3 regions of the Rhizobium sp. 21-4511-3d genome follow, and region 2 is predicted to be linked to each of the others. Evidence: riboswitches for the same ligand, from Rfam matches in the RefSeq annotation. Region 2 holds a riboswitch; each other region holds the start of a gene.
What was found. Region 2 has a riboswitch for cobalamin ahead of nrdH (glutaredoxin-like protein NrdH). Riboswitches for the same ligand answer to the same signal wherever they lie in the genome.

Region 1: it holds a riboswitch for cobalamin, as region 2 does, so the genes downstream of both, cobU (bifunctional adenosylcobinamide kinase/adenosylcobinamide-phosphate guanylyltransferase) here and nrdH (glutaredoxin-like protein NrdH) in region 2, are expected to answer to the same signal.
Region 3: it holds a riboswitch for cobalamin, as region 2 does, so the genes downstream of both, bluB (5,6-dimethylbenzimidazole synthase) here and nrdH (glutaredoxin-like protein NrdH) in region 2, are expected to answer to the same signal.

The regions. Positions count from the first base shown of each region.
Region 1 covers NZ_JBNWCF010000002.1:335,707-343,463, reverse strand. The annotation lists gene ACQZ5H_RS07520 (cobyric acid synthase) at 1-1,162, shown strand, start outside; gene ACQZ5H_RS07515 (chloride channel protein) at 1,159-2,949, opposite strand; cobalamin riboswitch at 3,172-3,564, shown strand; gene cobU (bifunctional adenosylcobinamide kinase/adenosylcobinamide-phosphate guanylyltransferase) at 3,855-4,367, shown strand; gene cobW (cobalamin biosynthesis protein CobW) at 4,372-5,421, shown strand; gene cobN (cobaltochelatase subunit CobN) at 5,425-7,757, shown strand, end outside.
Region 2 covers NZ_JBNWCF010000016.1:41,052-48,808, reverse strand. The annotation lists gene ACQZ5H_RS27425 (response regulator) at 1-168, shown strand, start outside; gene ACQZ5H_RS27420 (GlxA family transcriptional regulator) at 178-1,182, opposite strand; gene ACQZ5H_RS27415 (alpha/beta fold hydrolase) at 1,303-2,286, shown strand; gene ACQZ5H_RS27410 (MBL fold metallo-hydrolase) at 2,356-3,213, shown strand; cobalamin riboswitch at 3,344-3,567, shown strand; gene nrdH (glutaredoxin-like protein NrdH) at 3,821-4,042, shown strand; gene nrdI (class Ib ribonucleoside-diphosphate reductase assembly flavoprotein NrdI) at 4,055-4,465, shown strand; gene nrdE (class 1b ribonucleoside-diphosphate reductase subunit alpha) at 4,435-6,594, shown strand; gene nrdF (class 1b ribonucleoside-diphosphate reductase subunit beta) at 6,763-7,737, shown strand.
Region 3 covers NZ_JBNWCF010000002.1:193,043-200,799, forward strand. The annotation lists gene ACQZ5H_RS06825 (MFS transporter) at 1-96, opposite strand, end outside; gene ACQZ5H_RS06830 (UDP-2,3-diacylglucosamine diphosphatase) at 247-1,050, opposite strand; gene ACQZ5H_RS06835 (NADP-dependent malic enzyme) at 1,264-3,576, shown strand; gene ACQZ5H_RS06840 (DUF2865 domain-containing protein) at 3,703-4,800, shown strand; gene bluB (5,6-dimethylbenzimidazole synthase) at 4,828-5,511, opposite strand; cobalamin riboswitch at 5,555-5,736, opposite strand; gene ACQZ5H_RS06850 (TolB family protein) at 5,754-6,584, opposite strand; gene ACQZ5H_RS06855 (NYN domain-containing protein) at 6,615-7,328, opposite strand; gene ACQZ5H_RS06860 (NAD+ synthase) at 7,413-7,757, opposite strand, start outside.

The DNA.
Region 1 (7,757 bases), on a different contig from region 2:
GGCGAAAGGGCGCGACTACCAGCGTTTGAAACCGCAACTGCTCGAGTATGTTCTCTCCAGCTTCGCGACGGTTTCCGGGGGCGCCGATCTCGTCATCGTCGAGGGCGCGGGATCTCCGGCAGAGATCAATCTGCGGCCGGGCGATATCGCCAATATGGGCTTTGCCACGCGGGCGGGCGTGCCGGTCGTGCTGGTCGGCGATATCGACCGCGGCGGCGTCATCGCCTCGCTGGTCGGAACGCATGCGATCCTCGATGAGCGGGATCGCGGCATGATCTCCGGCTATATCATCAACAAGTTCCGCGGCGACGTCTCGCTCTTCGATGACGGCATTGCTGCGATAGGGCGCTATACGGGCTGGCCGTGCTTCGGCGTGGTACCTTGGCTGAAGGCGGCTGGTGGCCTTCCGGCCGAAGATTCCGTCGTTCTCGAAAAGCTGGCGCGCGGGAAGTCGGCGGCGCTGAAGGTCGCCGTACCCGTGCTGCCGCGGATTGCCAATTTCGATGATCTCGATCCGCTCCGCGCGGAAGAGGATGTCGAGCTTGTCTTCGTCAAGGCCGGCGACCGTCTTCCTGATGATGCCGCTCTCGTCGTTCTGCCGGGCTCGAAGTCGACGATCAGCGATCTCGCGGATTTCCGCGCAGCCGGCTGGGACCGCGATCTCGCGGCCCATATGCGGCGTGGCGGGCGGGTGATCGGCATTTGCGGCGGCTACCAGATGCTTGGGCGGAAGGTTCACGATCCGCTCGGCATCGAAGGCAGTGCAGCCGAAACGGAAGGCCTTGACCTTCTCGACGTCGAGACGGTAATGGCGCCGGAAAAGGTCGTGCGCAACAGCCGTGCTGTCTCCGCCGAATATGGCACGCCGCTTTCCGGCTATCAGATCCATCTGGGCGTGACGGAAGGCGCGGATTGCGACCGCCCGTCCGCCCAAATCGACGGCTTGCCTGACGGTGCGATCTCCACCGATGGCCGGGTGATGGGCACCTATCTGCACGGGCTGTTTTCGAGCGACTCCTACCGCGCGCGACTGCTCGAAAGCTTCGGTCTCGCAGGCGAACGGAAGAGCTATGCCGAAAGCGTCGACAGGGCGCTGGATGACGTGGCGGACGAGCTGGAGCGCCATCTCGACCGCGACTGGCTGCAGCGGCTGCTGGGCTAGATTTCGCCAGAAACCTCGCGGCGGCGGCGGTCCAGTTCTTCCGTATAACGGCGCAGCGTATGGCTTTCGCTGAGCTGGCCGACGACCTTTCGCTCGATCAGATTGTTGAGCACGGCAAGCGCTTCGCTCTCGGTCTTGTCGAAGATCGCCGCGGCCTGCTTGGCGTTCATCTGCGGCTGCAGGAAGTCGTTCTTGTAGCGGATGAAGCTCTCCAGGCCCTTGCCCTCGTCATCCGTATCGATCGGATTGGAATGGATTTCGGGGACGAGCACGAGGCCGGCATATTTGCCGGTATCATCAACGAGGATGACGCGCTGCGTCGAACCGGCCGGGAAGGTCTTCTTGAACTCCTCGACGGAGGTTGCGACATTGGCGGTCTTGACGTCGGCGCGCATCAGCTTGCCGACCGTCAGGTTGCGGATCCAGCCGACATCATGGGCGCTGCGGATGCTTTCACCACGCAGATGGAAGCGCCATGTGGCGAAGGAGTAGCCGAAGGTGGTGCGCACGACGAGCGAGGAGGTGATGACGGCGGCGAGCACCAGGGCGGTGATCGGGAAGTCGCCGGTGATCTCGAGCGCCAGAAAGGTCATCGTCAACGGTCCGCCGATGATGGCGACAGCGAGCGAACTCATGCCGACGACGGCATAGACCTCCGGTGTCAGTGACGCGTGTGCGAAGAACGGCGCCGAATAGGCGAAGAGCTTGCCGAGCAGGGCGCCCATGAACAGCGAGGCAAAGAACAGGCCGCCTCTGAAGCCGGAGCCGATCGATACGGCGGAGGCGAAGGATTTCAACAGCAGAATGCCGATCAGCGCCGGGATCGCAACCTGGTGCGACAGGTTGAGATGCAGGGCGCCATGGCCTGCCGAGAGCACTTGCGGCGAAATCATCGCCAGCAGGCCGACGACGATGCCGCCGAGCGCCGGGCGGGCATAGGTCGGCACCGAGCTCTTTCGCGCCAGTTCCTCGATGAAGGAGACGCCCTGCATGATCAGGATGCCGGCCCCCGCGCAGCAGCCGCCGAGCAGGATCGCCGGAACATAGTCGGCCGGAACGACGCTGCCAAATTGGCCGACATCGATGGTAAAGTCGCTGCCGGCAAGCAGGCGGGCGATCAGTGTCGAGAGCAGGGCGGAAACGACGACGGGGGTCAGCGAGACGATCGTATAGGTGCCGATGATCAGCTCGAAAGCGTAGAAGGCGCCCGTCAGCGGCGCGTTGAAGGCGGCGGCGATGGCGCCGGCCGCGCCGCAGCCGACCAGCACGCGCAGATCGGCGCGGCGCAGCTGCAGCTTCAGGCCGAGCTTGGAGGCAAGACCGGCCGCAAGCTGCGTATAGCCGGCCTCGAGGCCGACCGAGGCGCCGAAGCCGTTGGAGATCAGGTTCTGGATCGCGACGATCACGCTATCGGTCAGCGACAGGCGGCCGCCATGCAGCGCATTGGCCTCGATCGGGTCGACCATCGGCTTCTTGCGCGTTCTGCTGAGGATGAACAGCAGCAGGCCGAGAAGCAGGCCGCCGCAGATCGGCGCCAAGAGCAGGAGCAGCTTGTTGTCGATTTCCGACGAGCTCAGGCGGTCGACATCGCTGATGCCAAAGATCAGGCTGTGCATTTCGCGCGAGATCAGGCTCATGCCGGTCACCGCGCAACCGGCGATGATGCCGACAGCGCCGCCCGCGAAAACCATGCCCATTTCATTCTGGCGCGCCAGCGCGCGCAGCCGCGCCATATCGAATTTGAGATGGCGCCGCGCCAGGCGGCCGATGTCGGTTTTCGTGAGCATGGTGAGAGAACTAGGCGATGGAATGCAGGATCAAGGAAGCACGCTTTTTGCGCCGCATGATTTCGCGAGCAATTGCAGCAAAAGAGAGGCGGCCGCAAGCGAAATTTCGACTTAAGTCAATGAATTTAATAGACTATCTGTTTGGTAGACTCAGTCGGGTTAAGCGCGGGCTGTTTGGATCGTCCTGGCATCGATTGACTTCGTATGGCCGCACGCCTAACGATGCTTTCAATTACGGATGGTTCCGGGGCGGCGGTTGCTGCCCGGGATGAAAAGGGAATGTGACGGGGCGGACCCAAACCGGGCGCCTTCATCACAGCCGACCCCGCGACTGTAGAGCGGTCAGGGTCTTCCATCCGGTGCACCGGCACCACTGCCTGATCGCTGCATTCCGCAGCAGGGCAATGGCTGACGGACACCGGAAAAGCCACTGGAAATGCATCGTGATCAGCCGGGGCAGGACGCCTCTAACTCTACGAATCGTCCGCCTTTTCACGAGAATGCAGCCGGGAAGGCGAGGAAGATCCGCTGGCACGATCAGGGATGGCCTTTCGGCCGTCCCTGTCGGGGCCGACAACCGCGAGCCAGGAGACCTGCCATCTGTGCCGGGCGAAGAGCCCTTGGGCATTCCCGCCCGCTGCCAGCACGGAGGTTGTCATGGCTGAAACGAGAATTTTTATGCCGCGACGTGCGGTGCCTCAGAGGGTTTCCCTCAATCCTGTGGCCCTAGGGCCGCGCCCACGGGGTGTCACAGGAATCCAGCCACGGCGCGTCTGCGCGGTAAATAAAACAAGCCACGGAAAAGAGTCTTCTGTGCCCAAGGACTTGGGTACGCTGGATTCCTGTGACAAGCACAGGAATGAGGGAGGCGTATGGGATAGCCGCGCAGAGACGGCGGCCTTCGCATGAGCAATGTGACTTTCATCCTCGGCGGCGCCCGGTCCGGCAAATCCCGCTTCGCTGAAAATCTCATCACCGATACTGGTCTCGAACGTCACTATGTGGCGACGGGGCGGGCATGGGACGAGGAGATGCGGGCGCGGATCGACCAGCATCGGGCCGATCGCGGGCCGTTGTGGCAGACGCATGAGGAGCCGCTGCAGCTTGCCGAACGCCTTGCGGCAGTCGACGGCGAGGGGCGGGCGATCCTGGTCGATTGCCTGACGCTGTGGGTCACCAATCTGATGATGGACGAGCGCGATATCGCCGCCGAGAGTGCCGCGCTCGCGGCCTGGCTGCCGAAGGCGAAGGCGCGGCTTGTTCTTGTTTCCAATGAAGTCGGCCTCGGGATCGTTCCCGAAAACCGGATGGCGCGGGATTTTCGCGACCATGCCGGGCGGCTGCACCAGATGATCGCGGCCTCGTCCGCGGACGTGTATTTTATCGCGGCAGGTCTGCCGCTGAGGATGAAGGGTTGAACGAATGAACCAGCAGAAGATCCCCGCAACCGTGATCACCGGCTTCCTCGGGGCCGGCAAGACGACGATGATCCGCAACCTGCTTTCCAATACCGGGGGCAAGAAGATCGCGCTAATCATCAACGAATTCGGCGATCTCGGCGTCGATGGCGATGTGCTGAAGGGCTGCGGCGCTGAAAACTGCACCGAGGACGACATCATCGAGCTTACCAACGGCTGCATCTGCTGCACCGTCGCCGACGATTTCATTCCGACGATGACCAAGCTCCTGGAGCGCGACCAGCGCCCCGACCATATCGTCATCGAGACCTCGGGTCTGGCGCTGCCGCAGCCGCTGGTCGCCGCCTTCAACTGGCCGGATATCCGCAGCGAAGTCACCGTCGATGGCGTCATCACCGTTGTCGATAGCGCCGCCGTCGCTGCCGGGCGTTTTGCCGATGACCACGATGCCGTCGAGGCGCGCCGCGTCGAAGACGAATCCCTCGATCACGAAAGCCCGATCGAGGAACTGTTCGAGGATCAGCTGACCTGCGCCGATCTGATCGTTCTCAACAAGACCGATCTGCTCGATGCCGCTGGTATTATCCGCGTCCGCGACGAAGTGGCGTCGCGTATTTCACGCAAACCTGCGCTGATCGAGGCAAAGAACGGCGATGTCCCGGCAAGCGTTCTGCTCGGCCTCGGCATCGGCACGGAAGAGGATGTCGCCAACCGCAAGTCCCATCACGAGCTGGAGCACGAAGACGGCACGCCGCATGACCACGACGAGTTCGACAGCTTCGTCGTCGAGCTCGGCACGCTTGCCGATGCCGCCGGTTTCATCGAGAAGCTGAAGGGCGTGATCGCACAGCATGACGTGCTGCGCCTGAAGGGCTTTGCCGATGTCGCCGGCAAGCCGATGCGCCTGCAGATCCAGGCTGTCGGCAGCCGCATCGACCAGTATTTCGACCGTGCCTGGGCACCGGGCGAAACCCGCGGCACGCGCCTCGTCGTCATCGGCCTGCACGATATGGACGAAGCTGCCGTGCGCAAGGCGATCGAGGCGCTGGTCTGATCCATGCATCTACTCCTCGCCCAGAAAGGAACGATCAGCGACGGTGACGAGGCGATCGATCTCGGCCAGTCACCCGGCGACATCCTGTTCCTTTCTGCGGCGGACACGGAGCTTGCGGCAATCGCCGCCGCTCACGGGCAGGGTGGCGGCAATCCGCTGACGCTGCGCGTCGCCAGCCTGATGAGCCTGAAACACCCGATGTCCGTCGATGCCTATGTCGAGCGGACGGCGCGGCATGCGAAACTGATCGTCGTCAGGGCGCTCGGGGGAGCGAGCTATTTTCACTATGCTCTGGAGGCACTGCATGCCTGCGCGGCCCGCAATGGCGCGCGGATTGCGGTGCTGCCCGGGGATTCCAAGCCGGATGCCGGGCTGACGCCATTTTCCAATGTCGATCTCGATGATCTCAATGCGCTCTGGTCCTATCTGATCGAGGGTGGCGACGAGAATTCGCGACGGTTTCTGGATTATGCGGCGGCGATGGTTGCCGGCGGCGAGAAGCCGGGTGCGGCTGCTCCGTTGATGAAGGCGGGGATCTGGTGGCCGGGGCGGGGTGTTGTCGGGGTTGAGGAGTGGCGGGCATTGTCGGCGGAGACGCTGGGGGTCGCGATACCCCCCTCTGCCTTGCCAGGCATCTCCCCCACAAGGGGGGAGATTGGCTGGGCGGACCCGCTCGTCTCAACCTCGCTTGTCTGGGAGGAAGCGTCCCGCGAGTCGATCTCCCCCCTTGTGGGGGAGATGTCCGGCAGGACAGAGGGGGGCAACCCACTCTCGACCGATGCCCCCATCGCCGCCATCAGCTTCTATCGAGCGCTCGTCCAGAGCGGCGAAACCAAGCCGATCGAAGCGATGATCGAGGCGCTGGCAGCGGAAGGCCTGCGGCCGCTGCCGGTCTTCGCCTATAGCCTCAAAGACCCTGTTTCCACCGGCATCCTCGAAAGCGTCTTTGCAGCCGCCGCACCCGATATCGTCGTAAACACGACAGGCTTTGCCGTCTCCGCCCCCGGCGCCGACCGCCAACCCACCATCCTCGAAGCCAGCGGCGCCGTCGTGCTGCAGGCGATCTTTTCGGCCTCCTCGAAGGAGGCATGGAGTGGCTCCTCGCAGGGACTTTCCGCGCGCGATCTCGGCATGAATGTCGCGTTGCCCGAAGTCGATGGCCGGGTGCTGTCGCGTGCCGTCTCGTTCAAGGCGGCGGCGCGATACGATGCCAATGTCGAGGCCAATATCGTCGGCAGCGAGCCGGATGCAGGGCGGATGCGCTATACGGCCAGACTTGCTGTCCATTGGGCGAGGCTGCGGCGGAAGACCGTGGCGGAGCGGCGGGTGGCGCTTGTGATGGCCAACTATCCGAACCGCGACGGGCGGCTCGGCAATGGGGTCGGGCTCGACACGCCAGCCGGGACCGTCGAGGTCCTGAAGGCGTTGCGCCAGGCGGGTTATGGCGTCGGTGCCTACCCGGCCGATGGCGATGCGCTGATGCGGCATCTGATGGACGGGCCGACCAATTCCGGGCGCGATGGGCGCGTGATCCGCGAGCGGCTTTCATCGAGTCGATACAATGCTTTCTTCGAGAGTCTTCCGAAAAAGATTCAAGATGAGGTGACGGCGCGATGGGGCGGTCCGGAGGCCGATCCCTATTTCGTCGATGGCGGTTTTGCCCTGCCATTTTCGCGGCTTGGCAATGTGCTCATCGGTATCCAGCCGGCGCGCGGCTATAATATCGATCCGAAGGAAAGCTACCATTCTCCGGATCTAGTGCCGCCGCATGGCTATCTCGCCTTCTACGCTTTCCTGCGCCAGGAATTCGGCGCCGATGCCGTCATCCATATGGGCAAGCACGGCAATCTCGAATGGCTGCCGGGCAAGGCGCTGGCGCTGTCGGAGGAATGCTATCCCGAAGCGATCCTCGGGCCGCTGCCGCATCTCTATCCGTTCATCGTCAACGACCCCGGCGAGGGCACGCAGGCCAAGCGCCGCACCGCCGCCGTCATCATCGACCATCTGACGCCGCCGCTGACGCGGGCCGAGAGCTATGGTCCGCTGAAGGATCTGGAGGCGCTGGTCGATGAATATTACGAGGCCTCCGGCGGCGATCCGCGCCGTATCCGGCTGCTGTCGAAGCAGATCCTCGACCTCGTCGCCGATATCGGTCTCGACAGCGATGCCGGGATTGCCAAGGGTGAGGCGGAGGACGAGGCGCTGAAGAAGCTCGACGCCTATCTCTGTGATCTCAAGGAAATGCAGATCCGTGATGGGCTGCATGTTTTCGGCGTGTCGCCTGAGGGGCGGTTGCTGACCGACCTGACGGTGGCGCTGGCGCGGGTGCCGCGCGG
Region 2 (7,757 bases):
CGCGAAATCGCCAGCATGCTCGACATCAGCGAGAAGACGGTCAAGCACTACATGACGCTGCTGATGCAGAAACTCGATGCCCGCAATCGCGTCGAAGTCGTGCTCGCGGCCCAGAAGCTGCAGGCGCCGGTCGAGGCCAGCGCTCCGTCCTCGATGCTTCTCTCCTAGGCCGAGAAACTAGGCTGGCAATGCTGCCGGCTGGCCGCGGCCGAGCGAGAAGCGGATGCGGTATTCGGCCGGTGAGAGGCCGAGAATCTTCCTGAAAACCTTGCGGTATGTCTTCGGATCCTCGTAGCCGCTCTGCCAGGCCACCTGCTCGATCGTCATATGCGACCGCTCCAGCAGTTCGCGGGACTTGGCGATCCGCAGGCGCTGGCAATATTCGGTCGGATTGATGCCCGTCGCCTTCTGGAAGCGGCGCAGGAAGGTGCGCTCGCCGAGCCCGGCGCGTTCGGCCATGGCAAGCAGCGTCAGTCCTTTTACGTTCGTCCCGTGAAGCCAGTGCTGAATCTTCAAGATGATGGTGTCGCCGTGATCGAGCTTTGGCGAGAAGGTGGCGTAGTAACTCTGCTCGCGGGCGCCGGGATCAACCAGCATGAAGCGCGCGGTCGCCAGCATGACGCTTGAGCCCATCAAGCGGTCGACGAGTTTCAGCCCGAGATTGATCCAGGCCATCATGCCGCCGGCGGTCATGATATCGCCCTCGTCGATGATCAGCTTGTCGGTGTTGACGCCGACATCGCCGTAGCGACTGGCGATTAGCTCCTGATGCGACCAGTGGGTGGTGATCGTGCGGCCGGAGGCGAGCCCGGTTTCTGCGAGCAGATAGGCGCCGCCGCAGACCGAGCAAATCGTCGTACCCTCGGCGTGGCGGGCGCGGATCCAGCCGGGAAGGCCGCCCATGCGGCGGCCGACCGGCAGGTCGTTCAGCGTTGGCGGCAGGATTAGTGCCATCAGCTTCTCGCCGGTGCCGGGCTGGCTTTCGAACATCTTGCGGACGGAACCATCCTCCTGCAGGTGCCAGTGGCTGACGCGCACCTGCGGCGCGGTCTCGCTGTGCTCGGCCGCCTGCATGCCGGCCACCTGGAACATGTCGGTCAGACCATAGATCGCCGACATCAGGGCACCCGGATAAATGACGATGCCGATATCCACCGGCGCGTCCAAAGCCGCTTTTGTCAATTCCGCCCCCATCGTTGTCAGCTTCGCCCGTCGAGAGCCTAGGCCCGCGGGTCTATCAAATCAACCAGCGCACCGGACAGGACGCGACGAGATCTGAGAGACCAACCGGAGGACAGGACAATGGCACAGGCAACCGCAGCAACCGCAATGATTTCCCGCAGAAACATGCTGGCCGGCGCATTCGGCGCAGCAGCGACGGCAACCGCACTTTCCACCATCGCAACCCCAGCCAAGGCCGAAACGAAGGCCAACCAGAGCAACGAAGGAACACGGACCATGGGCAGCAGGATTATCACCCGCGACGGCGTCGAGATCTATTACAAGGACTGGGGCAAGGGCCAGACGGTCATCCTCAGCCACGGCTGGCCGCTTTCGGCCGACAGCTGGGAAGCGCAGGCCTTCCATCTCGCCAATAACGGCTTCCGCGTCATCACCCATGACCGCCGCGGTCACGGCCGGTCCAGCCAGCCGTGGGACGGCAACGACATGGACCACTATGCCGATGACCTCTCCGATCTCATCGGGCAGCTCGATCTCAAGGAGATCATCCTGATCGGCTTTTCGACCGGCGGCGGCGAGATCAGCCGCTATATCGGGCGCCACGGCACAGGCCGCGTCGCCAAGGCCGGCCTCATCTCCGCCGTGCCGCCGCTGATGGTCAAAACAGACAAGAACCCGGGCGGCCTGCCGAAGGAAGTTTTCGACGGCATCCAGGCAGCGAGCCTCAAGGATCGTTCGCAGCTCTACAAGGATATCGCCGGCGGCCCGTTCTTCGGCTTCAACCGTCCGGGTGCCAAGGCTTCGCAGGGCATGATCGACAGCTTCTGGATGCAGGGCATGATGGGCGGCCACAAGAACACCTATGACAGCGTCGTCGCCTTCTCGCAGACCGATTTCACCGAGGACCTGAAGAAGTTCGACGTGCCGACGCTGATCGTGCATGGCGACGACGACCAGATCGTGCCGATCGATGCCGCCGGCCGCGCTTCCAAGACGCTCATCCCGCACGCGATCCTCAAGGTTTATCCCGGTGCGCCGCATGGCCTGACGGATACCCACAAGGATCAGCTGAACGCTGATCTTCTCGAATTCGCCCGTTCGTAACCCCTGTCGCGGGCGGCGCCATCGATCCCGGCGCCGCCCTGCCTTACACCGAAACCGGAGGATGTTCAGATGACCCGCATGACCGAAACCAATCCCTATAGCTTCGAACATGGTGCATTCGACATAACCGTCTTCAGCGATGGTTTCATTATGCTGCCGGACCAGATCATTCTGCCGGATACGCCGGCGGAGGATCGCCCCGCCATCCTCGGCCGTATCGGCGGCGATGCGACGGCCGCTCCTTTCCAGGTCAACATTCCGCTGATCCGGATAGGCAAGGATCTGATCCTCGTCGACAATGGATCGGGCACGCGCTTTCAGGATACAGCAGGGCGCCTTGCAGGAAATCTGAAGGCAGCGGGCATCGACCCTGAAGCGATCACCAAGGTGATCTTCACCCATGTTCATCCCGATCACTCCGGCGCCACGGTCAATCCCGACGGAACGCTGCTCTATCCGAATGCCGACTACTATGTCAGCGAAGCCGAATGGGCCTTCTGGACGGACAAGGATTTCGAGATCCACATGCCCGAAGCGCTTCACGGCTTTGCCCGTGGCGCCCAGCGCGATCTCAACGCCGTCAGGGATCGCCTGACGCTGGTAAAGCCCGGCGACGACATCGTTTCCGGCATGCAGGCGGTCAGCACGCGCGGGCATACGCCCGGCCATATCTCGCTCGAGCTTCGCGGCCGCGACAATCTGCTGATCACCGGCGATGCCGCAACCAGCAATGTCGTCTTCTTCGAACATCCGGACTGGCACTTCGGCTTTGACACCGAGCCGGAGATCGCGCTCGCAAACCGCAAGATGGTGCTCGACCGTGCCGCCGGCGAGAAGCTCAAGCTGCTCGGCTACCACTGGGCCTATCCCGGCGTCGGCTATGCCGAGCGGCAGGGCACTACGTACAGATTTTCGGCTGCGGATTGATCGCGGGAGGGGAGTGGCCGGCCTTGATACACAGGCTGCGTTTACTCCCCATTCACCATGTTCGCCGGATTTCCCCACTTTCCTCAGTGCTGTTGGCAAACAAATTATTGACGCTGATTTTGACTCGCGTACTATATCTAGTGTTCGAGGTTCTCACGATTCGTAGGGGTCGTGGGCTAAGACGGGAATTCGGTGAGGCCCGCCGCAAAGCGGGACAATGCCGGAGCTGCCCCCGCAACTGTGAGCGGCGAGCATCTGTCCCATTTCGGGTCACTGGGTCATGAAGACCCGGGAAGGCCGGGATGAATGTGATGATCCGCAAGCCAGGAGACCTGCCTTGAGCGAAAACGTCCACGGGCGGGGTGTCCGGCTGGCGAGCGATGAGGTGCGCGCATGATGCGGCTCTTCGCTTCCTCCGGTGTGTCCTGCATGTGCCACTTCGGGGTGAAGTCTAATGTCTTTGAGTTTCAGATCATACCGGCGCGAATGACGGGCTGCTGACGCCCGGCAATCGGCAACGGCTGCCTTCCATTTCGATCTTCCCAAGCGCGGACATCGGCGGATGTCCGAGCGATATCCCATGCCTTCCAGTCACGAGGTTTTCACAATGAGCATCACCGTCTACAGCAAGCCCGCCTGCGTCCAGTGCACCGCGACCACCCGCGCCCTCGACCGACAGGGCATCGACTACACGATCATCGACGTTTCCACCGATAGCGCTGCCTACGAGCTGGTACAGGGTCTCGGCTACCGTCAGGTCCCCGTCGTCATCGCCGGCGAGCAGCATTGGGCCGGCTTTCGCCCTGACATGATCAGCGCGCTCGCCTGATCGGCTGCCGCGATGGGCGAGATCGTCTATTTTTCCAGCCGGTCGGAGAACACCCATCGTTTCGTCGAGAAGCTCGGCCTTCCCGCGCAGCGCATCCCCATCACCGGCGAGACCCTGCAGGCAGGGTCGCCCTATGTGCTTGTCGTTCCGACCTATAGCGGCGAGGGCGGCAAGGGGGCCGTGCCCAAACAGGTGATCCGTTTCTTGAACGATACGGCAAACCGTTCGAACCTTCGCGGCGTGATCGCTGCGGGCAACAGCAACTTCGGCGAGACCTACGGGCTTGCCGGCGACATCATCTCGCGCAAATGCCAGGTGCCGTACCTCTACAGGTTCGAGCTTCTCGGCACGGCCGACGACGTCGCCAATGTCAAACACGGATTGGAACGATTTTGGACACGGCAGTTCTCGAGCGCCCCTTGAAGGCGCAGGCCGCTGACGCCGCGCTGGATTACCACGCGCTGAACGCGATGCTTAACCTCTATGACGACGAGGGGAAGATCCAGCTGGACAAGGACCGGCAGGCGGCCAAGCAATATTTCCTGCAGCACGTCAACCAGAACACCGTCTTCTTCCATAACCTCCGGGAGAAGCTCGACTATCTGGTGACCGAGGGCTATTACGAGCAGGAGGTGCTGGACCAGTATTCGTTCAATTTCGTGCGCGATCTCTTCGACCACGCCTACGACAAGAAGTTCCGGTTTCCGACCTTCCTCGGCGCCTTCAAATATTACACCAGCTACACGCTGAAGACCTTCGACGGAAAGCGCTATCTGGAGCGGTACGAAGACCGTATCTGCATGGTGGCGCTGGCGCTGGCACGCGGCAACGAGGCGCTCGCCCGCGACATGGTCGACGAGATCATTTCCGGCCGCTTCCAGCCGGCGACGCCGACCTTCCTCAATGCCGGCAAGAAGCAGCGCGGCGAGCTCGTCTCCTGCTTCCTGATGCGGGTCGAGGACAATATGGAATCGATCGGCCGCTCGATCAATTCGGCGCTGCAGCTTTCCAAGCGCGGCGGCGGCGTGGCGCTGTCGCTGACCAACATCCGCGAGGCCGGTGCGCCGATCAAGCATATCGAGAACCAGTCGTCTGGCATCATTCCAGTGATGAAGCTCCTTGAGGACGCCTTCTCCTATGCGAACCAGCTCGGCGCACGGCAGGGGGCCGGCGCGGTCTACCTGAATGCGCACCACCCCGACATCATGCGTTTCCTCGATACCAAGCGCGAAAATGCCGACGAGAAGATCCGCATCAAGACGCTGTCGCTCGGCGTCGTCATCCCCGACATTACCTTCGAGCTCGCCAAGAACAACGAGGATATGTACCTGTTCTCGCCTTATGACGTCGAACGCGTCTACGGCGTGCCCTTCACCGAGATTTCGGTCAGCGAAAAGTATCGCGAGATGGTGGCCGACAGCCGCATCCGCAAGAAGAAGATCAAGGCACGCGACTTCTTCCAGGTGATTGCCGAAATCCAGTTCGAGAGCGGCTATCCCTACATCATGTTCGAAGACACGGTGAACAAGGCGAACCCGATCGCCGGGCGCATCACCATGAGCAATCTCTGCTCGGAAATCCTGCAGGTCAGCGAGGCCAGCGAATATAACGACGACCTGTCCTACAAGCATATGGGCAAGGACATCTCCTGCAATCTCGGCTCGCTGAACATCGCCGCAGCAATGGATTCGGCCGATTTCGGCAAGACGATCGAGACCTCGATCCGGGCGCTGACGGCAGTCTCCGACATGAGCCATATCTCCTCGGTTCCGTCGATCGAGAAGGGCAATGACGAAAGCCACGCCATCGGTCTCGGACAGATGAACCTGCACGGCTATCTCGCCCGCGAGCGGATCCATTACGGCTCCGAAGCGGGCGTCGATTTCACCAACATGTATTTCTACACGGTGACCTACCATGCCATCCGTGCATCGAACCGGCTGGCAGTCGAGCGTGGCCAGAGCTTCAAGGGTTTCGAGAATTCGAAATATGCGTCCGGCGAATATTTCGACAAATACACCGAGCAGGAATGGAAACCGGCTACGCAGACGGTTGCTGATCTGTTTAGCAATGCCGGTATCGAAATTCCCACGCAGGAAGACTGGATGGCGCTGAGGCAAGCGGTCATGTCGGGCGGTCTCTATAACCAGAACCTGCAGGCCGTGCCGCCGACGGGATCGATCTCCTACATCAACCACTCGACCTCATCGATCCACCCGATCGTCTCGAAGATCGAGATCCGCAAGGAAGGCAAGATCGGCCGCGTCTATTACCCGGCCGCCTTCATGACCAACGACAATCTCGATTACTACCAGGATGCCTACGAGATCGGGCCGGAGAAGATCATCGACACCTATGCGGCGGCGACCCAGCACGTCGATCAGGGCCTGTCGCTGACGCTGTTCTTCCGCGACACCGCGACGACTCGCGATATCAACAAGGCGCAGATCTACGCCTGGAAGAAGGGCATCAAGACCATCTACTACATCCGCCTTCGCCAGATGGCGCTGGAGGGGACGCAGGTGGAAGGGTGTGTGTCGTGTACGCTTTGATGCGTTAGCATAATGTCTTGAGCAAGCGGCCCCCTCACCCTAGCCCTCTCCCCGAGGGGAGAGGGGATGTTGAGCGAGAGCCGCCGCGGTATCCCTTCTCCCCTCGGGGAGAAGGTGCCGGCAGGCGGATGAGGGGGCTACAGATGAATTCCTTCCAAAGGGCACACTATGAACATCGCCGTAAAACCAGTCAGCCGCATCCGCGCCATCAACTGGAACCGCATCGAGGACGACAAGGACCTCGAAGTCTGGAACCGCCTAACAGGCAATTTCTGGCTTCCGGAAAAAGTGCCGCTATCGAACGACATTCCATCCTGGGCGACGCTGAAGCCCGAGGAACAGCAGTTGACGATCCGCGTCTTCACCGGGCTGACGCTGCTCGACACGATCCAGAACGGCGTCGGCTCGGTGAAGCTGATGGCGGATTCCGCGACCCAGCATGAGGAGGCGGTGCTCTCAAACATCTCCTTCATGGAAGCGGTGCATGCGCGTTCCTATTCGTCGATCTTCTCGACGCTCTGCCTGACGCCGGATGTCGACGACGCCTATCGCTGGTCGGAGGAGAACGAATTCCTGCAGCGGAAGTCGGCGCTGATCATGGAGCAATATGCTTCGGGCGATCCCTTGAAGAAAAAGGTCGCGAGTGTCTTCCTCGAAAGCTTCCTGTTCTATTCCGGCTTCTATCTGCCGATGTACTGGTCGAGCCGCGCCAAGCTCACCAACACCGCCGACATGATCCGCCTGATCATCCGCGACGAGGCGGTGCATGGCTATTATATCGGCTACAAGTTCCAGCGTGCCGTCGAGCGGCTGCCGGAGGCGAGCCGCCAGGAGATCAAGGACTTTGCCTTCGATCTGCTGCTGGAGCTCTACGACAACGAGGCGAAATATACCGAGGCGCTCTATGACGGCGTCGGTCTGACCGAGGACGTCAAGAAGTTCCTGCATTACAACGCCAACAAGGCGCTGATGAACCTCGGCTATGAAGCGCTGTTTCCGCCGGAAGCCTGCAAGGTCAATCCGGCGATCCTGTCGGCGCTCTCGCCGAATGCCGACGAGAACCACGACTTCTTCTCCGGCTCCGGCTCGTCCTACGTCATCGGTAAGGCCGTGGCTACCGAAGACGAGGACTGGGACTTCTGATTCTCCGGGCCAATCCGGGT
Region 3 (7,757 bases), on a different contig from region 2:
GTTGACGATCAGCGGGGCGCAGTAAGACAGGGCGCTGAGCAGCCGGAAACGCGGCGGAGCCCCCTCATCGACAGAGGCATTCTGGGCGGGAATCATGGTGGACCTGCAGGAAACTGTGCGTTGCCTAACACATCAACCTAGGGGCGACTATGGCGAGAAATAGCCCATTTGAAACGTTTTAAAAAATAAATAGGGCCGTTGCCCGGAGGCAACGGCTAAAGGTCTTGCAATATGGCGGGTTGAAAATCAGGCAGCTTGCGGAGCGCGCTCGGGCTGGTGCGTCAGCTTCAGCGTGACAGGCTCGGTGCTGGCAATGGCATTCCAGGTGATCAGCTCGAACGTGCCGTCCTCATGCTCGGCAATCGCCGTGCAGCTCTCGACCCAGTCGCCGGTATTGATGTAGCGCACGCCGTCCATCTCCTCGATGACGGCATGGTGGATGTGGCCGCAGATGACGCCATCGGCGCCGCACTTGCGGGCCTCGTCGGCGACGACGCGCTGGAACTCGCCGATGAAGTTGACGGCATGCTTGACCTGCAGCTTCGCCCAGGCCGAGAACGACCAGTAGGGCATGCCCATGCGGCGGCGGATGGCGGCCAGCACGATGTTGATGCGGATCGCCATGTCGTAGGCCCAGTCGCCGAGATAGGCGAGCAGGCGGGCGTTGCGAACGACGACGTCGAATTCGTCGCCGTGCAGCACCAGGTATTTCTTGCCGTCCGCGCCTTCATGCATCATCCGCTCGGCAACTTCGATGCCGCCGAAATGCATGCCGGGGAAGTCGCGCAGAAACTCGTCGTGATTGCCGGGGATGTAGACGACGCGGGTGCCCTTGCGCGCCTGGCGCAGCAGCTTCTGGACCACGTCGTTGCAGACCTGCGGCCAGTACCAGCTGCGCTTCAGCCGCCAGCCATCAACGATATCGCCGACGAGCACGATCGTATCGGCCTCGTGGTAACGCAGAAAATCGATCAGAAAATCGGCCTTGGCAGCCTTCGAACCAAGATGCACATCGGAAATGAAGAGCGTACGGAAGTGGCGCGTATCCATAATATCCTTCACAGGCTTCCTGCCCATGCCCCATCGTTCATCTGGCCTTCCAAAACCAGACTCGTGTTTCAGGAAGATGACAGCGCGGTTGTTTGACGCATGGCGCGGGCATAAGAGTTTTCCGCTTTTGAGCTCAAATTCTCACTGTCCAGCCACGCCGATTGTTGTATGGAGAAGTCTTCAAACGACATGACTGCGGCATTGGAGAAGGCAATGGATAATCAGGACAAATCCAAGACGGAGAAGAACCTGACAGGCGGAACTCTCGACGAACAGGCGCTGTTCTTCCACCGCTATCCCCGCCCCGGAAAGCTCGAAATTCAGGCAACCAAGCCGCTCGGCAACCAGCGCGACCTGGCGCTCGCCTATTCGCCGGGCGTCGCCGCCCCCTGCCTGGCAATCCGCGATGATCCGGAAACCGCTGCCGACTATACCTCGCGCGCCAACCTGGTCGCCGTCATCTCCAACGGCACCGCCGTTCTCGGCCTCGGCAATATCGGCCCGCTGGCGTCCAAGCCGGTCATGGAAGGCAAGGCCGTCCTCTTCAAGAAATTCGCCAATATCGACGTCTTCGATATCGAGGTCGATGCCTCGACCGTCGAGCAGATGGTCTCGACCGTCGCCTCGTTGGAGCCGACCTTCGGCGGCATTAACCTCGAAGACATCAAGGCGCCCGAATGTTTCGAGATCGAGCAGCAGCTGCGCGCGAAGATGCGCATCCCTGTCTTTCATGACGACCAGCACGGCACCGCGATCATTGTCGCCGCCGCGATCCTGAACGGCCTGGAACTGGCCGGCAAGTCGATCAGCAACGTCAAAATCGTCACGTCAGGCGCAGGTGCCGCCGCCCTCGCCTGTCTCAACCTGCTCGTCGAGCTCGGCGCCAAGCGCGAGAACATCTGGGTCCACGACATCGAAGGCCTCGTCTATCAGGACCGCAACGTCTTGATGGACCAGTGGAAGGCCGTCTATGCGCAGAAGAGCGACACCCGCACGCTCGCCGAAAACATCGGCGGTGCCGATGTCTTCCTCGGCCTCTCCGCTGCCGGCGTCCTGAAGCCGGAACTGCTTGAGCAGATGGCCGAAAAGCCGCTGATCATGGCGCTCGCCAACCCGACGCCGGAGATCATGCCGGAACTCGCCCGCGCCGCCCGCCCGGATGCGATGATCTGCACCGGACGTTCGGACTTCCCGAACCAGGTCAACAACGTTCTCTGCTTCCCCTTCATCTTCCGCGGCGCGCTGGATTGCGGCGCCGAGGAGATCAACGAAGCCATGAAGATGGCAGCCGTCCGCGCCATCGCCGGCCTCGCCCGCGAGGAGCCGTCGGATGTCGCCGCCCGCGCCTATTCCGGCGAGACGCCGGTCTTTGGGCCGAACTACCTGATCCCGTCGCCCTTCGACCCGCGCCTCATTCTGCGCATCGCGCCCGCAGTCGCGAAGGCCGCGGCAGAAAGCGGCGTGGCGCGCCGTCCGATCACCGATTTCGACGCCTATCTCGACCAGCTGAACCGCTTCGTCTTCCGCTCCGGCTTCGTCATGAAGCCGATCTTCACGGCCGCCAAGGCTGCCGAGAAAAAGCGGGTCATCTTCTCTGAAGGTGAAGACGAGCGCGTGCTGCGCGCCGCCCAGGTGCTGATCGAAGAAGGCATTGCCGAACCGATCCTGATCGGCCGTCCGCAGGTCATCGAGACCCGCCTGCAGCGCTACGGCCTGCGTATCCGTCCGCTCGCCGATTTCGCCGTCATCAACCCGGAAGACGATCCGCGCTTCCGCGAATATGTCGATCTCTATCTGTCGCTGGTCGGCCGCCGCGGCGTCATTCCGGAAGCGGCGCGCACCATCGTGCGTACCAACACCACCGTCATCGGTGCGCTGGCGCTTCGCCGCGGCGAAGCCGATGCGCTGATCTGCGGCCTTGAAGGACGCTACGAAAAGCATCTGCGCGACGTTCGCCAGATCATCGGCAAGCGCAAGGATGTCCGTGACTTCTCGGCGCTCAGCCTGCTGATCTCGCAGCGCGGCGCGACGTTCTTCACCGATACCTACGTGACGTTCAATCCGAGCGCCGAAGAAGTGGCGGAATCGGCGGTTCTCGCCGCCGAGGAAATCAAGCGCTTCGGCATCACGCCGCGCGCCGCCCTCGTCTCGCATTCCAACTTCGGCTCGCGCGAAAGCGAGAGCGCCACGAAGATGCGCGGCGCCCTGCAGCTGATCCGCGATGCAGCGCCCGATCTCGAAGTCGATGGCGAAATGCATGGCGAAAGCGCGATTGCCGACGAGATCCGCAAGCGCGTCATGCCCTCCACGACGCTGCACGGCGAAGCCAATCTTCTGGTCTTCCCGAACCTCGATGCGGCCAACATCACGCTCGGCGTCGTTAAGTCGATGACCGACGGCCTGCATGTCGGCCCGATCCTGCTCGGCACGGCGCTCCCGGCTCATATCCTGGCACCGTCGGTCACATCGCGCGGCGTCGTCAACATGGCGGCTCTCGCCGTCGTCGAGGCACAGCAGCCGGCGTGAATTTGCGGTCGATCGGAAAAATGCGTTAGAATTCCTTCGTTAGCTTGTTAACGGAAGGCAGCTAGACAGAATGGATGCGGCAAATGCCCTGCCGCTTCCGGTTTGACTATGCTGCGGGATGATACCGTGAAACGCCGAAGCCTGACCCTTGCCCTTTTCCTTGCAGCTGCCGCGCCCGCGGCGGCGCAGACGAGTGCGATCTGCGAGGATCTGCGCGGCCGCCTTGCCGACCTGCCGCAGGTGATCGGCAACGGCCCGGAAATCCGCCAATATGCGAGCGCGATAGCCGAGCAGAACCTAGAGCTCCGCAAGCTGCGCAACGACCTGCGCAGCAACGGCTGCAGCGTCGACAGCATGGTCGTCATCGGCGGCGAGAATGCCGGCTACTGCAGCGACCTGCAGGAATCCGAAGCGCGGATGATCGACAACATCCACTACCTCCAGGACCGCCGCAACCAGCTGCGCGAATCCGGCGGCAGCGATATCAACGAACGCCGCCAGCTGATGGCCGCCCTCGACGACAACGGCTGCAACGACGATTCCGGCTATCAGCCTGACCAACGCGCCTACGAGCCAGCACCAAGCACTGAAGAACAGGCGATGCGCGGCGATACCTTCATCCCGCTCGGCAACGGCGAGGAAGGCAACACGCAATATGGCGTGCCGCGCGGCGAGATGATGTCGCATGTCAGCACCATGTGCGTGCGCACCTGCGACGGCGGCTTCTTCCCGATCAGCACCAACGCCACCTCGATCGATTTCGGCCGCGATGCCTCGACCTGCTCGAAAATGTGCCCCGGCATCGAGACCGAGCTCTTCTATCAGGATGTTTCGAACACCGACGCCGCCAACATGATCTCGGCCGCAACGGGCGCCCGTTACAGCGCGATGCCGAACGCCTTCGCCTACAAGAACCGCGCTCCCGGCGAAAAGTCGTCCTGCACCTGCAATCTGACCGCCTATTACGAGCAAATGCGAAAGAACCAGACCGTAAGCGAACCGCCGCCGAAGGGCTCGATCACCACGATCACCACCAAGCCTGCAGCCACGGCATCTCAAACGCCGGCTGCACCGCAGCCACAGATCCCGGACCGGCCCTATGAGCCGCAAAATAGCAAGGTCCGCCAGGTCGGCCCGCAATTCCTCGCAGGCGACCAGGGCAGCATCGATCTGAAGAACCCGGCAACATCAGGCCCGCAGCCGCAGCAGCAACAGCAGAACTAACCGGCATAGACTGAACGTCGACCGGCCCTAGCGGCGGCCCCAGCCGTCGCGGAAGACCAGCTCCTCGAGTGGCAGCCGCTGCCGCCAGCCTTTGACGGCGAGTTCCGGCTCCCGGTAGAGCTCGTCGACATAGCCGACGCAGAGCCAGGCCACGATCTCGATATGCGCGGGCACGCCGAGGATCTCCTTGAGCTCACTTTCATGGAAGATGCTGACCCAACCGACGCCGACGCCTTCGGCCCGCGCAGCAAGCCACAGGTTCTGCACGGCACAAACGGTCGAATAGCTGTCCATCCGCGGATTATGCGTACGCCCCAGCACCACCTCGCCGCTGCGCGAGGGATCGCAGGTGATGCAGAGGCCGAGCGGTGCCTTGAGGATGCCTTCGAGCTTCAGCGACCGGTAGGTCGCCTGCCGCTCGCCATCGAACATCCCGGCCGCCTCATGGTTGGCGCGATCGAACGCCTCCCATACCCGCCGGCGCACGGCCGCATCATCGACGACGATAAAATTCCACGGCTGCATGAAGCCGACAGAGGGCGCATGATGCGCGGCCGCAAGCAGCCGCATCTGCACATCCTCGGGTACCGGATCCGGCAGGAACTGGTCGCGCACATCGCGCCTGGTCATGATCGCCCGGTAGACGGCATCGCGCTCGTCACCGGAAAAAGCGGATGCGCGCTGCAGCGCATCCCCGCTCAAGGGTCGCATCGTCAAATCCCCAACAACGCAACCGACCCGCCGTCCGCGCGGGATCAGTCTATGATGCCAGGCCGGTCTTCTGACTTGGCATCATCCGCCCGCCGCAGCCTTCCCGGTTTTAACCAGTGGCATGATGCGGCAGGCGTCAGCCTTACAGCGTTGGGCACGTTCCGGTCTTTCACCGGATTCCCGATTCTCCCGTCGATGGCGGGCACCTGACGGGAACCTCTTGCCCGTTTTACCGGCGCGCTTCAAGTGGCCGGGAAATAGCGCACATAGGCAAACTCATCACCATCCGGTGACCAGCAGGGAACATTGATCGTGCCCTGCCCGCCGAAAAGCTCGAACAGCGTGGTCAAATTGCCGCCGTCCATATCCATCAGCCGCAGCCTGACATGCAGGTCGCGCGGGTGATCGAAGACGTCAGGATCGTAGGAGAGGATCAGCACCTTGTCGTTGGCAGGTGCCGGATGCGCAAACCAGTTGCCGTAATTGTCGTGGGTCACCTGCTCCAGCCCGGTTCCATCGGGGTGAACGCGCCAGATCTGCATCAGCCCGGTGCGGCTGGAATTGAAATAGATCCACTGCCCGTCGAAGGAATAGTCCGGCCCGTCATTGCGCCCCTCCCCATGCGTCAGCCGCCGCTCTGCGCCGCCATCGACCGCTATTGTGTAGATGTCGAAGACGTCGTCGCGGATACCGCAATAGGCCAATTCCTTGCCGTCGGGCGACCAGCCGTGCCAGTAGGACGGAAGATTGGTCGTCACCTGCTTCGGCGCCCCGCCTTCTGCTGAAAGCGTGTAGATGCAGGATTTGCCATATTCCGTCTTGTCGGAAATCACATAGTGCCTGCCATCGGGCGAAATGCCGTGATCGTTGTTGCAGGCCGCGGCAAAGCCGGTGTCGACCTGCCTCAGCCCGCCCTCACCATCCGGCGACAAGCGGTAGAGCAGACCGTCGCCGTTCAGAAGCAGATAGCGCCCGTCAGGCGAAAAGTTCGGCGCCTCGATCAGCTGCTCCGTCTGGAAAACCACCCGGCTCTTGGCCGTACGGATATTGTAGATCTCGACCGAACTGCGCATGCATGCCTCCCACATTGTGCGGCGGTCCGGCTATCCGCCGTTCCGCTTCATCCTGATTTGCATGCGGTTTGTGCCATGCATCTGTGTCTCGATAAAGTCGCATCGCTTCAAAAGCGAACTGAGGTTCGGAGCACCGAAATGCTGTGCTTTGAAGTCCGGATAGACCTGCCGCAGCAGGGTGCCGAGCTCGGCGATATCGAGCCAGCCTTCCTCCCTCAGCTTCGCCGTCTGCAGCGCCTGCGCGATATAGGGCCGGATGCTGGGCGATGGCTGCAGCGCCACGACCTTCGCCAGCGCCGGAAGACTTGCGGGCGCCTCCAGGAGACGCAGCTCGAAGAAATCGTCGAACGACTCGCGCAGCAGCCTGGAAGCATTCGGCGCACCAAGCCCGATCGCCTGCTTGCCGCGCATCCGGATACGCGCCGCCAGATGGCCGAGGTCACGATCACTGCTGGCGATGCAGAAAAGATCGATTGCCGAAGCTCCGAGATATTCCATCGCATCGACGGCAAGCAGGATATCCGCGCCATTCTTCCCCGACTGGGAGCTGACCGCCGTCTGCAGGCTGAGCGCATGCTTTCCGGCAGCAGCGATCCACGGCTGCGCAGCCTCGCGCGTGAAGTCGCCATAGGCACGCCGCTCGATCAGACGTCCGTAGCCGGAGGCGATGTCGATGATCTCGCCCGCCGAGCGCGCCGGCAGGTTTTCGGTATCGATGAAGACGGCGACTTTCGTATCACGCACGATCAGGACCTCCCGCATTTCTGACGATAGAAACGCGGGAAGATGCGGAAGTCAGCAGCTTTCGGTTGATCGGGTTAACGATCGCTAACTGCGATCCCTAAACCGGTTGGTAATCGGGTAGCGGCGATCACGCCCAAAATTCTTCTTGGTGATCTTCACGCCCGGCGCCGACTGGCGGCGCTTGTATTCGGCGAGGTAGAGCAGATGCTCGACGCGGTGGACGGTCGCGACGTCATGACCGCGCGCCACGATCTCGTCGACGCCCATTTCCTTCTCGACGAGGCATTCGAGAATGTCGTCGAGCACTGGATAAGGCGGCAGCGAATCCTGGTCCTTCTGGTCCGGGCGAAGCTCGGCGGACGGTGCCTTGTCGATGATATTCTGCGGGATGACGACGCCCGACGGACCCAGCGCATCCGGCGGCACGTG